Regions from separate parts of the Paenarthrobacter sp. MSM-2-10-13 genome, predicted to be linked through region 1. Evidence: riboswitches for the same ligand, from Rfam matches in the RefSeq annotation. Region 1 holds a riboswitch; each other region holds the start of a gene.
The links. Region 1 has a riboswitch for S-adenosylmethionine ahead of HAV21_RS02255 (aminotransferase class V-fold PLP-dependent enzyme). Riboswitches for the same ligand answer to the same signal wherever they lie in the genome.
Positions count from the first base shown of each region.

Region 2: it holds a riboswitch for S-adenosylmethionine, as region 1 does, so the genes downstream of both, HAV21_RS21190 (homoserine O-acetyltransferase) here and HAV21_RS02255 (aminotransferase class V-fold PLP-dependent enzyme) in region 1, are expected to answer to the same signal.
Region 3: it holds a riboswitch for S-adenosylmethionine, as region 1 does, so the genes downstream of both, HAV21_RS14470 (DUF1737 domain-containing protein) here and HAV21_RS02255 (aminotransferase class V-fold PLP-dependent enzyme) in region 1, are expected to answer to the same signal.

Region 1 covers NZ_JAAOXO010000001.1:478,360-483,283, reverse strand. The annotation lists gene aroA (3-phosphoshikimate 1-carboxyvinyltransferase) at 1-693, shown strand, start outside; gene HAV21_RS02265 (ribosome small subunit-dependent GTPase A) at 696-1,811, shown strand; gene hisN (histidinol-phosphatase) at 1,867-2,679, shown strand; SAM riboswitch class IV at 2,850-2,963, shown strand; gene HAV21_RS02255 (aminotransferase class V-fold PLP-dependent enzyme) at 2,996-4,405, shown strand; gene HAV21_RS02250 (class I SAM-dependent methyltransferase) at 4,526-4,924, shown strand, end outside.
Region 2 covers NZ_JAAOXO010000016.1:68,578-73,501, reverse strand. The annotation lists gene HAV21_RS21195 (hypothetical protein) at 1-304, shown strand, start outside; gene HAV21_RS21190 (homoserine O-acetyltransferase) at 359-1,480, opposite strand; SAM riboswitch class IV at 1,496-1,612, opposite strand; gene HAV21_RS21185 (bifunctional o-acetylhomoserine/o-acetylserine sulfhydrylase) at 1,776-3,116, opposite strand; gene HAV21_RS21180 (VOC family protein) at 3,318-3,956, shown strand; gene HAV21_RS21175 (type II CAAX endopeptidase family protein) at 4,043-4,816, opposite strand; gene HAV21_RS21170 (histidine phosphatase family protein) at 4,906-4,924, shown strand, end outside.
Region 3 covers NZ_JAAOXO010000007.1:97,655-102,578, forward strand. The annotation lists gene HAV21_RS14460 (O-succinylhomoserine sulfhydrylase) at 1-1,022, opposite strand, end outside; gene HAV21_RS14465 (rhodanese-like domain-containing protein) at 1,023-1,433, opposite strand; gene HAV21_RS14470 (DUF1737 domain-containing protein) at 1,430-1,696, opposite strand; SAM riboswitch class IV at 1,710-1,821, opposite strand; gene HAV21_RS14475 (SulP family inorganic anion transporter) at 1,908-3,608, opposite strand; gene HAV21_RS14480 (NtaA/DmoA family FMN-dependent monooxygenase) at 3,762-4,924, shown strand, end outside.

The sequences.
Region 1 (4,924 bases):
GTGGAGGTCCTCCGCAGCGTGGGTGTCACGGTGGACGACTCCGTACCCAACCACTGGCGTGTCTCGCCCGGCCCCATCCGGGCCTTTGACCAACGGATTGAACAGGACCTCTCCAACGCCGGACCCTTCCTCGCCGCGGCGCTGGCCACACGTGGCACCGTCCGCATTCCCAATTGGCCTGCCGGCACCACGCAGGTAGGCGATCAATGGCGGAGCATCCTGGCTGCCATGGGTGCAGAAGTAACGTTTGACGACGGAACGCTGACAGTGACCGGCGCGGCCGAGATCAAAGGTGCCGACTTCGACGAAACCAGCGAACTGGCGCCCACGGTCGCCGCATTGTGCGCCCTGGCCAACGGGCCCTCACGGTTGACCGGCATCGCCCACCTCCGGGGACACGAAACCGACCGGCTTGCCGCGCTGGTTGCCGAGATCAATGGCCTCGGAGGCGATGCTGAGGAAACCGCCGATGGCTTGGTGATCCGCCCGGCTGCCCTTCATGGAGGCGTCGTCCACAGCTACGCCGACCACCGCATGGCTACTGCCGGCGCGATCCTCGGGCTCGCTGTCGAAGGCGTACAAGTCGAAGACATCGCCACGACGTCAAAAACCATGCCGGAATTCCCACAGATGTGGGCGGCCATGTTGCAGCAAACAGATGACAGCGACGATCTTGATGAGGCCAGTAACTGACCATGGGCCGTGACGCACGTTCCTGGGACGAATCCGACGTCCGGATCCGTCCCAGCAAAAAAGGATCCAGGCCGCGCACCAAGGACCGCCCCAGCCACGATGACGCCGTGATAGGCAGGATCATCACTGTGGACCGCGGGCGCTACCGGGCAATTGTTGGCGAAGATTCCGCCAACGAGCGGATCGTGATTGCAGCCCGCGCCCGTGAGCTGCGGCGAAATCCCGTTGTCCCAGGGGACTTCGTCGCGCTGGTAGGTGACGTCTCCGGGTCCCCCGACACTTTGGCGCGGCTTGTCCGGGTGGAAGAGCGGAAGACACTTCTTCGCCGCAGCGCTGACGATACCGACCCCATAGAACGGGTAGTTGTAGCCAACGCCGATCAGCTTGTTGTGGTTGTTGCGGCGGCCAACCCGGAACCACGCACCGGGTTTATTGATCGTGCCCTGGTTGCGGCATACGACGCCGGCATCGAGCCGTTGCTGCTGATCACCAAGGCGGACGTCAAGGATCCGGCGGAGCTCCTTGCCAATTACCTGAGCTTGGACTTTCCCGTGATCATCAGCCGTACCGCTGACTCCGAGGCCGGCGGCATTGATGCCCGCTCGGATGATGGACTCTCAGCCCGGCTGGACAAGGACGCCGTATCCCAGCTCCGCTCACATCTAGGTGGCAAAGTCACCGTCATGCTGGGCCACTCGGGTGTCGGCAAATCCACCATGGTTAACGCACTGACAGGGGCGGAGCGCGCCACGGGCGGCGTCAATGCGGTGACGGGCCGTGGCCGGCACACCTCATCCTCGGCCTTGGCGCTGAAGCTGGACGACGCCCCGTCCGGCAGCTGGATTATCGATACGCCCGGCATCCGTTCCTTCGGCCTGGCTCATGTGGACCCGGACCGGATCCTCCATTCGTTCCCGGACCTTGAGCCCGGCACGGAAACCTGCGACCGCGGCTGCAAGCACAGTGCAACCGCCACCAATTGCGGGCTGGATGCATGGGTGAACGATGGCCACGCAGGACCATCAGGAGTAGCACGGTTGGCCTCCCTGCGCCGCCTGTTGGGTGCAGACCCAAGACTCGAGGCGAAAGAGACCAAGGAACTGGGCACCGTCAACTGATCGTTACCGGCTTCACGTCCCCAATGAGGCGAACGATTCAGGATAGTTTGGTGGCATGACCCATCCCGTTTCCACGTACAACGATGACCTGCGCCTGGCCCACGTCCTCGCTGATTCAGTCGACGCCCAGACCATGGATCGCTTCAAGGCACTGGACCTCAAGATCGAAACCAAGCCCGACCTCACGCCGGTCACTGATGCTGACAAGGCCGCTGAGGAAGCTATCCGCGGCCAGCTGTCCCGCTCGCGCCCACGTGATGCGGTCCTGGGCGAGGAGTTCGGCAGCAGCGGCCACGGCTCGCGCCGTTGGATCATCGACCCCATCGACGGAACCAAGAACTTCGTCCGGGGTGTTCCGGTGTGGGCAACGTTGATTGCCCTCGTGGACGACGGCGAACCTGTGGTGGGCGTTGTGAGCGCCCCGGCATTGGGGAAACGCTGGTGGGCCGCCAAGGACATGGGCGCCTACATGGGCCGGTCCCTCGCCTCGGCCACGCGCCTCAAAGTTTCCAACGTCTCCAGTTTGGCGGACGCCTCCATGTCCTACTCCAGCCTCTCGGGCTGGAAGGAACGCGGCAATCTTGACGAATTCCTGGACCTCACCGAAGATGTTTGGCGCACGCGCGCCTATGGTGACTTCTGGTCGTACTGTCTCGTGGCCGAGGGCGCAGTGGACATCGCCTGCGAGCCTGAGCTGAACCTTTATGACATGGCAGCACTCGTCCCCATCGTCACTGAGGCCGGTGGCCGTTTCACCTCCCTGGAAGGCGAAGACGGTCCCTTCGGCGGCAATGCGCTGGCCACCAACTCGATCCTTCACTCAGAAGTCCTCAAGCGGCTCAACCCCGGCTTGGACGATCTTTTCTAGTCCTCCTGCAAACCAGCAGGAACGGAATATTCGACGGCGGCAGCCCCCTTTTGGGGGTCTCCGCCGTTTTTTATTCGACAAAACGCGCATTTTGACTCCGACGTAATAAAGGGCTTAACAATCGGCAGCGGCTTTGGAAGGGCCCCCGGACGTGCTTTAGCCTTTTTACAGGTCACGAGTGCCAGCGCTAAACCCCGGTTTGCTGGCCGGCAACCCTCCATTCGCGGTGGGGTGCCCCGGGTGACGACCCGGCCGGTCCGGAACGGATGCGGCAAGCGCGGATTCCCTGTGGGGGGTCCCTCTTGAGTGAGGTCCTATGAGCACTGTCACGTTCGACTCAAACATCATTCCGTCCTTCGCCGCAGAAACCACAGCAGAGACAGCCGCCGCTGCACGGCCGCTGGCAGCTGTTACCGGCGCCGAGTTGCAAGCGCCCCTGATTCAGGGCGGACACGTTCGCTACGCAAACCTCGACTACGGGGCATCGGCTCCGGCGTTGACCATCGTCTCGGCGTACCTCAACGAAGTCCTTCCCTACTATGCGAGTGTCCACCGCGGCGCGGGCTACGCCTCCCAGATCAGCACCTCGGTGTACGAAAATTCACGGAACATCGTCCGCGAATTCGTTGGCGGGCGGGCAGATGATTCTGTCATCTTCACCCGGAACACCACGGACTCCTTGAACCTGCTGGCCGGCTGCCTTCCGCTGATTGACGGCAAGCCCGCAGGTGAGGTCCTGTACCTGGATATCGAACACCACGCCAACCTGCTTCCGTGGCAGGGTGTCCCGCACCGCAGCGTCGTAGCGGCACCAACCTTGGCCGAGACCCTGGACAAACTCCGCGGGGAGCTGGCTCAAGGCGGTGTCAGCCTGCTTGCGGTGACCGGAGCCTCCAACGTCACCGGTGAGATCCTACCCATCGCAGAGCTTGCTTCCCTGGCCCACCAGTACGGTGCACGGATTGTGGTGGATGCCGCCCAACTCGCACCGCACCGTCGGATCAACATCACCGAGGCAGACGTGGACTACGTGGTCTTCTCCGGACACAAGCTCTACGCCCCCTTCGGTGCCGGCGTTGTGGTGGGCCGTCCCGACTGGCTCGACGCCGGCACTCCGCACCTGGCCGGTGGCGGCGCGGTCCGTGAAGCCCGATTGGACTCCGTTAGCTGGGCGGCAGGCCCTGCGCGACACGAGGGCGGCTCGCCGAATGTTCTGGGTGCCGCAACCCTCGCCCGTGCCACCCAGGTGCTGGCCGGGTTGGACCAGGACGAGTGGCACGCCCATGAAACCGCCATCCGCTCCTACTTGGTGGAAGGCCTGGAAGCCATCGACGGCGTGACCGTGCACAAGATCTTCACAGACTCCTTGGACACCATCGGTGTGGTCAATTTCTCCGTCGAAGGATTCGACGCCGGATTGGTGGCCGCCTACCTGGCAGCAGAGCACGGCGTGGGCCTGCGGGACGGCCGCTTCTGCGCCCACCCGCTCCTCAAGCGCCTGGGGCTCCCGTCTGGCTCTCTGCGTGCCAGCTTCGGCGTCGGCTCCCGGTTGGAGGACGCTTCCAGGCTGCTCGCAGGCATCCAAGGGCTCAAGCGCGACGGATTGGGTTGGGACTACGTGGTGGACGAGGGCCGATGGGTTCCCGCCAATGACCACCGCACCTACCCCGAATGGGCGCCCAACACTCCGGGCACTGCGGGAGCAGCTCCCTGCACAGTCGACTAGAAAACACACAGTCGACTAGAAACACTGTGGACCAGGCACACTGTGGACCAGGCGTAACGGCCGCTGAGGTAAATTCGTAGGGTACCCACTGGCCATCCTGTGAAGGAGTTCTGCGTGTCCCTGCGTCCCCCGGGCGCCGCAAACGGTGCGGCCGGCATTCCCGGACCCGCTGGACCGCGAGGTCCCAAGCTCCACGCTGCCCGTCGGCGCGAACTCGGCCAGAGCTTCCAGGACGGCGGAGAACACTATGACCGTGTGCGTCCTGGCTACCCACGGGACTCCCTGGATTGGCTCGTTCCTCCCGGGGCAAGGTCGGCGGCCGACCTCGGCGCAGGCACAGGAAAATTCACGGCACTCCTTATCCAGCGCGGACTGGCGGTCACCGCCGTCGATCCTTCCACGGACATGCTGGAGCAACTGCGAAAAAGCTACCCCCTCGTCAACGCGCTGGAGGGAACGGCAGAGGCAACTGGACTGACGGACTCAGCATTCGACGTCGTCAGCGTTGCCCAAGCCTGG
Region 2 (4,924 bases), on a different contig from region 1:
GCAGAATTACCAGCAGCAGGATTACCCGGGACAGAGTTACCCTGGGCAAAGGTACGCTTCGCCGGGCTACCCGGGCTACCCGGGCTACCCGTCCGAGCCCACCGTCATCCGCCCCGTGGATGACGCGCCGCAGTCCGTGCCGCCGTCGAACCCGTCCTCCCCCACCCCGTTCGCCTCGACGAGCGGGTCCGAGCCGCAAGGATACCGGGCTCGCAAGCTGGCCGAGTTGGATACAAAATTCAGCAACGGCGAGATCGCCATGGAGGATTACATGCGGCAGCGCGGCGAGATCATGAATGGCTGAACTGCCTGGCATCGGACGTTCCTTGCCGTTTAAGCAGGGTCAGCACACCAGCGTTTAGGCGAAAAACGCTTCGCGGAGCTGGGCTGAGAGCTGGCCGATTTCGGTGAGGAAGCCATCATGGCCAATCGGCGCTTCAATGACGTGGACCGGCACCTCGCCAGGGAGCGCAGCGGCCAGTTCCCGGGACTGGGCCGGGAAGTAGAGCCTGTCACTGTCCACTGCCGCCACGAAGAAATCCGCCGTGGCACCCGAAAGCGCCGCTTCCAACGATCCGCGCCCCCTGGTGACGTCGTGGGACATCAGTGCCTCGGTGATGGCGATGTAGCTGTTGGCGTCAAAGCGGCGGACCAGTTTGGTTCCTTGGTGGTCCAGGTAGCTTTCCACCTGATACCGACCCCGCTCGCCCAATGCTGCGGCGGCGAGCGGAGTCTCCTGGTGCTGGGCTTGCCGGCCAAAGCGGACGTCCAGCTCCAGTGCCGAGCGGTAGGTGATGTGGGCGATGCGCCGGGCCAAAGCCAAACCGTGCTCAGGCGCGGGGCCACCGTAGTAGTCGCCGTTGTTGAAATTCGGGTCCTGCCTGATGGCCAGGGTTTGTGCTTGGGCAAAAGCAATCTGCTCGGCCGTGCTGTAGGCGCCTACTGCGATGACTGCGCAGCGTTTGACCCGATGGGGGTATGTCACAGCCCACTCAAGGGCGCGTGCGCCGCCCATGGATCCGCCCAATACGGCGTGCCAGGCGTCGATTCCCAGGGTATCGGCGAGGCGCGACTCTGCCTCTGTGCTGTCGCGCAGGGTGACCAGCGGGAATCGCGAGCCCCACGGGCGTCCATCCGGGGCTTCGGATGATGGACCGGTGCTGCCGTAACAGCCGCCCACGATGTTGATGGAGATGACAAAGAACTTGTTGGTGTCGATGGTGGCACCCGGACCAACGAGTTGCTCCCACCATCCTTCCTCGTCCGTGGCTCCGCGGGCTACGTGCGTACTGCCGGTGAGTGCGTGCTGGATGAGCACCGCGTTGGAGGCATCCGCGTTCAGCTGCCCCCAGGTCTCATAGGCGAGTACGACGTCGGGGAGGAATCCGCCGGCTTCAAGTTCCAGTGGGCCTATGCCGGCGTACTTGACGGTTCCGTCTTCTTCTCCGGATTTTGGAAGGGCTGTAGCAGTAATGGTCATTCCTTTGACACCTTAACCTCGCGCTTGCCCGTCGCCTTGCGTGCGAACAGGCCAGGTCTTCACCCGGGGCACCCCACCGCGGAGGAGGGTTGCCGGCCAGCAAGCCGGGGCTGTGTGCTGGCACTCATGACCTAATACGAAGAGTCTAGGAAACACAGGGGGGTTCTGGCGAAGAATGTGACAACAGTGTGACGGTTAAAGGTCACTTCGTTCGCCTACGAGCACCCGCCACTGCCGCCCGGCGAATTTTCGTCGGCGCGGGCGGCAGTCGGTCTGGTGCGTTGAGCCGTGGGCGTCAGGCGCCCTTGGCAGCCCGGAATCCGGCTTCGAGGTCCGCGATGATGTCATCTACGTGCTCGATACCGACGGACAAGCGCACCAGGCCCGGGTTGACGCCGGCAACAAGCTGCTGCTCCGCGGTCAGCTGACTGTGCGTCGTCGACGCCGGGTGGATGACCAGCGAGCGGACGTCACCGATGTTGGCAACGTGCGAGTGCAGTTCCAGACCATCCACAAAACGCTTGCCCGCTTCCACGCCACCCTTGATGTTGAAGGCAACGATTGCCCCCGTCCCCTTGGGTCCGTACTTCCGGCCACGGTCATACCACGGGCTGGATGGCAGGCCCGCGTAGGCGACCGATTCGACGTCGTCGTGGCTTTCAAGCCACTCAGCCACCTTGGTGGCGTTCGCTACGTGACGCTCCACGCGCAGGCTCAAGGTCTCCAACCCCTGGGCAATGAGGAAGGCGTTGAACGGAGACACGGCCGAGCCGAGATCACGAAGCAACTGGACGCGGGCCTTGAGGATGTAGGAGAGGTTGGCACCCAGCGCACCGTCCTTGCCGAGGTCCCTGGCGTAAACCAGCCCGTTGTAGCTGGGGTCCGGGGTGTTGAAGCCGGGGAAGCGTTCCGGGTCCTTGCCGAAGTCGAAGTTGCCGGAGTCAACAATCACACCGGCAATTGCGGAACCGTGACCGCCCAGATACTTGGTTGCCGAGTGGACCACAATGTCGGCGCCCCACTCGATGGGACGAATGAGGTACGGCGTTGACAGGGTGTTGTCCACGATCAGGGGCACGCCGGCCTCGTGGGCGACGCGTGCGATGCCTTCGATGTCCAGCACGTCCTGCCGCGGGTTGGAGACAACCTCGCCGAAGAACAGCTTGGTGTTCGGCTGGACGGCGTCACGCCACTGCTCCAGGTTGTCCGGGTCCTCCACGAAGGTGACGGAGATGCCGAATTTCTTCAGAGTGTGTGCAAGCAAGTTGTAGGTGCCGCCGTACAGGCTGGGGCTCGCCACGATGTGGTCGCCGGCCTCAGCGATGTTCAGGATGGCGAACGTCTCCGCGGCTTGTCCTGAGCTAAGCAGGAGTGCTCCCAGGCCACCTTCCAGGCTCGCGATCCGCTGCTCCACGGCATCCTGCGTCGGGTTGCCGATCCGGGTGTAGATGGGTGCGAGCTCCGCCAGGGCGAAGCGGTTGGCGGCACTCTCGGCACTGGGGAATACGAAGGACGTGGTCTGGTAGATGGGAAGCGAGCGCGCTCCGGTGGCTGAGTCCGGCTCCTGGCCTGCGTGGATTTGGCGGGTTTCGAAAGACCATCCTTGGGGCATGGAGTTCTCCTGTTCGTGACGCATGGGTTTGGCAAGCAGTGTGGTGCAGCTGAACTGGGGCCAGTCTAGGAACTGTCCGGAAGTCAGAACAGCTTTATGACGCCGATGGAATCTTTCGGTCTCTTAGCGTCCTCGCATGACGCCCATAGCGAAAGTTACATACATCCCACCTTAGTTAGGCTTGACTTAGCTGAGACACTGATCACAAAGTGCCAAGATGAAGCCATGCGCATGGATCACGTCTCTTACGCCTGTGAACGAGATGGCCTTTTGGCCACTACCGAACGAATTTCCGCGGCATTGGGAGTGGACGCTGTCCGGGGCGGAGTGCACCCGCGCTTCGGTACCCGGAACATGATCATTCCCCTCGCGGATAACAAATACCTGGAAGTTGTGGAGGTCCTGGACCACCCTGCTTCCGACAAAGCACCCTTTGGCCAAGCCGTCCGTGCACGGTCGGCTGCCGGTGGAGGTTGGATGGGCTGGTGCGTCGCCGTTGATGACCTCGCCCCGTTCGAGGACCGCCTTGGCCGCTCCGCCGTTCCGGGCAACCGCAAGTTCCCTGACGGCCGCGAATTGGTGTGGCAGCAGATTGGTATCCTCGGCTTGATCGCCGATCCCCAGGTGCCGTACCTGCTCAAGTGGGAGGGCGACCCCTCACTTCACCCGTCCAGGATTTACGAGAGCGACGTCAAGATGTCCAGCCTCACCATTGCGGGCTCGGCTGAACGCGTCACCGAGTGGTTGGGCGAACCGGTGGAAAAGCCGCTTGAGGATGTCGCAGTCCAGTGGATGGCACCGCACGGCACCCCCGGCATCCTGGCTGTCACTTTCGAAACCGCTACCGGAGCCGTCACCATCTAAAGCAGTTCCTTCCAAACTTCGGCCGCCATCAGCGGGTGCCAATGACGTCACCCAGCGATGGCGGCCGAATACCTTTAACGTGCGCTCTAACCGAGGCCTATAGCCTTGCCGAACAGGCTGAAACCTACGAACGCTACGATGTCCAGCAATGCGTGGGCAATCACCAAGGGCATGACCCGCTTGGTCTTGGTATAGATCCACGCGAACACCAAACCCATGACCACGTTGCCGATGAAGGGCCCAAAACCCTGGTACAGGTGGTAGCTCCCCCGCAGGAGGGCACTGACCACAATGGCTACCGGCATGCTCCAGCCGAACTTGCCAAAACGGTCCATGAGGTAGCCCACCACGATCACTTCTTCCACGATCGCGTGGCGCATGGCCGAGAGGATCAGCACTGGCACCGTCCACCAATAGGCGTCCAGGCCGCTGGGCACAATCGCCGTGGTGATGCCCAGGGCGCGGCCGGCGGCGTACAGGCCAAGCGAGGGGATCCCAATCACAGCCGCCAGGCCAAGACCCTGAAGAAGGTCCTTGCCGGGGCGGGCAAAGTTGAAGCCGAGCCGTGCGAAGGCTGAGCCACCGCCGCCGTCCTTGTGTCCGGGTGCGTGGGTGGACAGGAAGTAGAACACCAAGGCCACCGGCACCAGAGCGAACACGATGTCCAGGAGTTGGTACGTGAGGTCAAAGTACTCGCGCGTGCTCTGGGATCGGTTCAGCGTTGATGTGGCGTCTGCCAACGGTGCCCGGGACATTTTGTCCAGCAGCTGCACTACGGAGTAAACGGCCGACTGGCCCAGGGACAAACCCAGCACAATAAGTACTTCGGCTCGCAGCCGTCGGCGGGAAGCAAGGAACATGTTCCTATCTTGCCCTTACTCCCTGCCACTTTGCCGGGAACAGCGCACCTTGCCGGACCTGGCACGGCAGCCACCCTATGCTTGGTGGGATGGGCGCCCCCGAGAGAA
Region 3 (4,924 bases), on a different contig from region 1:
TCAATGACGGAGAGACCGTCGAGCAAGGCGAAGGCAGCCTCTTTGGCTGATCGTCCGGCCGAAGGAGATAGCTCAAAGGTCAGGACGGTGCCGCCCGCCTTCATCTGCTTCGCCGCAAGTTCGTACTGCGGGTGAGACTTTAACAGCGGGTACTTAACCCAGCTGATGGCGGGTTGCTGCTCGAGCCACTCTGCGATCTTCAACGCGGATGCCGAGCTGTGGTTTACACGCAGTCCGATGGTCTCCAAGCCCTTGGTTAGCACCCAGGCGTTGAACGCGGATAGTGAAGGGCCGGTGTGCCGCATGAGTTGCTTGACCGGGCCGTCGATGAATTCTTTGGTGCCCAGGATCGCGCCGCCAAGGACGCGTCCCTGGCCGTCGATGTGCTTGGTGCCGGAGTAAACAATGACGTCCGCTCCCAGCTCACCGCAGCGTTGTAGCAGGGGCGTGGCAAAGACGTTGTCCACCACCACGGTGGCCCCGGCAGCATGCGCCAGTTCGCTGACCGCAGCGATGTCCACGATCTCCTGCATGGGGTTGGACGGAGATTCGAAGAAGACCGCGGTAGTGGGCTCGGAGAGGGCTTCGCGCCACTGCTCCAAGTCCGGGCCGTCTACGAAGACCGTGTGAACGCCCCACCGTGGCAGGATCTCATTGAGGATCACAAAGCAGGAACCGAACAGGGAACGGGCGGCAACCACGCGGTCACCGGCAGCCAGCAGGGCACCCAAGGCAGTGAAGACCGCGGACATACCTGACGCAGTCGCAAAGCAGGCTTCGGTTCCTTCGAGCAGGCGCAGCCGCTCCTGGAACGTTGCAACGGAAGGGTTGCCGTAGCGGGAGTATACGAAACGTTCGTCCTCACCGGTGAAGGCGCGCTCGGCGGCAGCAGCGGATTCGTAGACGAAACCGGAGTTCAGAAAAACGGGCTCGGACGTTTCCTGGAAGTTGGTACGGTCAAGGCCACCGCGAACAGCCTGGGTATCAGGGCTCCAACCGGCGGCATCGGGATTAAAAGTCACTTACTCAGTCCCCAGATTCGTCGGCAGGCCACGGTTCTTCCAACCGTTGACGGTGCGCTCACCATAGCGGTCCGGTTCACCTTCAAAGCCCTCCAAGACGTTGTAGGCAGTGAAACCGGCTTGCGTGGCGGCGATGGCTGCGGAGATGGAGCGCTGACCGGAGCGGCACAGGAACACCAACTCAACGCCGTGGTCCTCGGGTGCCTGCTGACGCAAGTCCTCGATGAAGCGGGAGTTGGGGATGCCGCCGGCGAGGTTCCACTGGATGAAAAGGGGATCGTTTTCCGTGGCTTTGGTGTCGGGGATACCGATGTGGGCCCACTCGCCCTCGGTGCGGACGTCCACCAGGATGGCACCTTCTTCGAGTTTGGCCCACGCATCCTGCGGGGTCAGGTCACCTGCGTAGCTCATGCGTGTCCCTCGAATGCTGCTTCGTCGTCGTCGCTCTCAAGCTGGTCAACGGCACTGGCAACGGCGGCATCGGCATTGGCGATCGCGGCGGGCAGCACCACTGCTTGGGCAACAATGACGTCCGTGCCGTTGAACGTGGCAGCCGGGCTGCCATGGAGCACATAGCCCTCGGCGAGGGCGGTGTGGATCCGCTCGCAGAAATCACGGGTGTCCGGGCCAGTAATCAGGCGATAGGAAAGTTTTTCTTCAGTGGGTTCAGGCATAGCTGGTGCTCCTCAGTCACGCTTGCAGTTCGAGTTGTCGATACGCCGAGTAGTCACCTGAGGCACCCCGCCGGAGAGAGGGTTGCCGACCAGCAAGTCAGGGCTTCGCGCTGGTACTCATTACTCAAGAAAAACGTAACATCCACGGGCCTTGGGCTGCACTTGCGGGCTGGTGTCCGGCCGTCATGTTGCGTAATCGGCGGTGCTTCCCTTATGCGTTTTTCAGTGCGCGCACGGCTGCGCCCACAGTGGGGAAGAAGTGCTCGGGCGTAAAACGGGCTGCAGTGCCCAAGCGGAGTAGTTTGTCTTTGACAGGCCCCTTCAGTTCGGCGAACACTAAATCCACGCCTTTGCGGGCCAGCCATTCGTCCAATGTGACCAGGTCATCCAGCGCCGTAGTGTCGATCCCGGTGATGGGCTCCGCGGCGAGGATGACATGGGTAACCGGGTCCGCGGTCTCCTCCGGGGCTTCGTCCAGTTGCTCCCGGACAAAGGCAGTCAGGACCTGCCCATTACCGAAGAACAGGGGCGCATCAAAGCGGAGGATGAGGAGTCCGGGGATGCGCTCACCTTCGGGGTGCCGCTCCAGATCGTGATAGCCAGGGAGCCCTTCTTCGGCGCCGAGTTCTGTCCGGTACGGATCCCAGGCCCGCCGAACAAAGTCCAGAAGTGCCAAGGCTATGGCTACGACGATTCCCTGCAGTACCCCAACGGTGAGAACGCCCAGGAACGCAGCCAGCATGACCACGGATTCGCTTCGGCTCAGGCTGAAGAGCCGCCTAACACCGGCGGGGTCGGCCAAGGCAATTGCCGCAGCGATGACGACGGCCGCCAGGGTGGCCGAAGGCAGGTACCCGGTCACTCCGGGAGCCAGCAGCATGAAAGCCAGAACCAGCCCCGCACCAACCACCCCGGTCATCTGGGATTTGGCACCAGCATCCACGGCCACCGGGGTCCTGGATGCACTGCCGGAGATGGGGAATCCGCCCAACAACCCTGTGGCTGCGTTGGCTGCCCCCAACGCCGCCATCTCCCGGTTGCCCGAGACTCTCTTTCCTTCCTTCGCTGCCAATGTCTGGGACAGGACGCCAGTGTCCGCGAAAGCCATGAGGGCAATACCGGCCGCAGCGGGAAGCAGCATCAGAGCGTCAGCCCAGCCAATGCCGCCGAGCGCGGGCATCGGCAGCCCCTGCGGCAAAACCCCGGTGACCTTGACGTCGTCGTTCAGGCCCCAAACAGCCGTTGCAATGCAGGAGCCGACCACCGCCAGCAGGACGCCAGGTACCTTCCACTTCAGCAGCCGCGGGATCCAAATGAGGGCCAGGGAACCGACGCCTAGCAGCAGCGCGGTGACATTGACCCCGCCGCCCAGCAACCCGGTGGTGACCTTCGCGAGCTTTTGCCAGATGTCGCCGTCGGCCTCTATCCCCAGGAACGCCGGAAGCTGCGATAACGCCACCAGCAAGGCGATTCCGTTCAGGTATCCGAGCCTAATGGGTTTGGACAGCAGCCCGGTGATGGCACCGAGATTCAGTGCGGAGCCCGCGAGCATGATCACCCCGATCAACACAGCCAACAGCCCGGCGAGTGCCACCGATCTCTCACTACTGCCGGCCGCAAGCGGAACAATAGCTGCGGCAATCATGGGGGCAAGGGATGAATCGGGTCCCAGGACCAAAATGCGCGAAGGCCCCACCACGGCGTAAACCAGCAACGGAATCACCGTGGCGTAGAGCCCTGTGACGGGTGGCAAACCGGCCGCCTGCGCGTAGGCCATGCCCGCAGGCACCAGCAGGGCAAAGAGCGCAGCACCCGCCACGGCGTCGTGCCGCAGCCATTCACGTTTGTACCCCTTGAGTGCCCAGACGCCCCAAAGGCGGTCCTTGGCGGAAGTGCGGGTGGCTGAACTCATACAGCGATCATTCCGGACGCATGGTGTTTGCGGAACAAGGCGAACGCCGTATGTGGAAATCCATACCGTCATGGGCGGGGCCCAAATGTGACGTCCCGGGAGCATAATTGACCCAGTACGACCCCCTGTAACTTCGCATGAAATCAGGTCGCGGTGAACGGACAAAGCAGTTCTACACTCAAGCCCATGCTGCACTTTGGATGGTTCGTGGGCCACGGTTTCGGTGTCCAGGGTTGGGGGACTCCCGGCTATGGCCTGGGCTACGACTGGAAGAAGCCCGCCCTCTATCAGGAGGCCGTCCGTGCGTTTGAGCGATCCGGCTTGGACCTGTTCATCATTGAAGATTCCCTCACCGTTCCGGACACCTATGGGGGTACGGCCGAGGTTTCCTTGGCCCACGCCTCGTTTGCACCTAAGCACGATCCCCTTGCCTTGGTCCCGTACCTTCTCTCCGTCACGGAGCACCTAGGAATCGTGCCCACGGTCAGCGCTTCCTTCTACCCGCCCTTCACCGCCGCCAGGCTCCTGGCCACGCTGCAACACTTTTCAGAAGGACAGCTCGGCTGGAACGTCGTCACCTCCGGCAGCGACCTCGCCGCACAGAACTATGGGCTGGACCAGCAGATTGAACACGATCTCCGCTATGAGAAAGCGGAGGAGTTCGTGGACGTCGTCAGGCGCCTTTGGCGGAGTTGGGAACCTGGGGCCGTGCTTGAGGATGTTGAAGCCGGGGTGTTCGCGGACCATAACAAAGTGCACCCCATCAACCACCAAGGAGACTTTTTCAAGGTCAGAGGCCCGTTGAACACGGCGCCCCTGCCTGAGGAACCTGTGTTGGTTCAGGCTGGTGCCTCGCCCCGGGGCAAGGCATTCGCAGGCGGCCATGCCGACGTCGCCATTGCCCTCGCTCGTGGGGTTGACGGGATGAAGTCCTACCGTGACTCGATCCGCGCGGAAGCTGCGAAGGCCGGCCGAAATCCCGACGACGTCAAGGTACTTTTCGTCCTGAAGCCCACCGTTGTTGGTTCTACAGCCGAGGCACAGGAGCTGCGGGCGCAGCGGCGTGAACTCACCCAGAGAGACATCGACAGCCAGCTCAACTCGATCTCCTACCTCTCCGTCATCGACTTCAAGCAGTTCGACCTCGACGCTCCGTTGCCCGAGCTGAGCACCAACAGTAACCAAGGCACACTGGAACACTTCGCCAAGGCTGCCCCTCCAGGTTCCACCCTTCGCCAGATCCTCCAGGCACGCAGCGGCGGAGCAGGCGACTCGATCATCGGCACGGTTGGCGAAATCGCTGACTACCTGGAGGA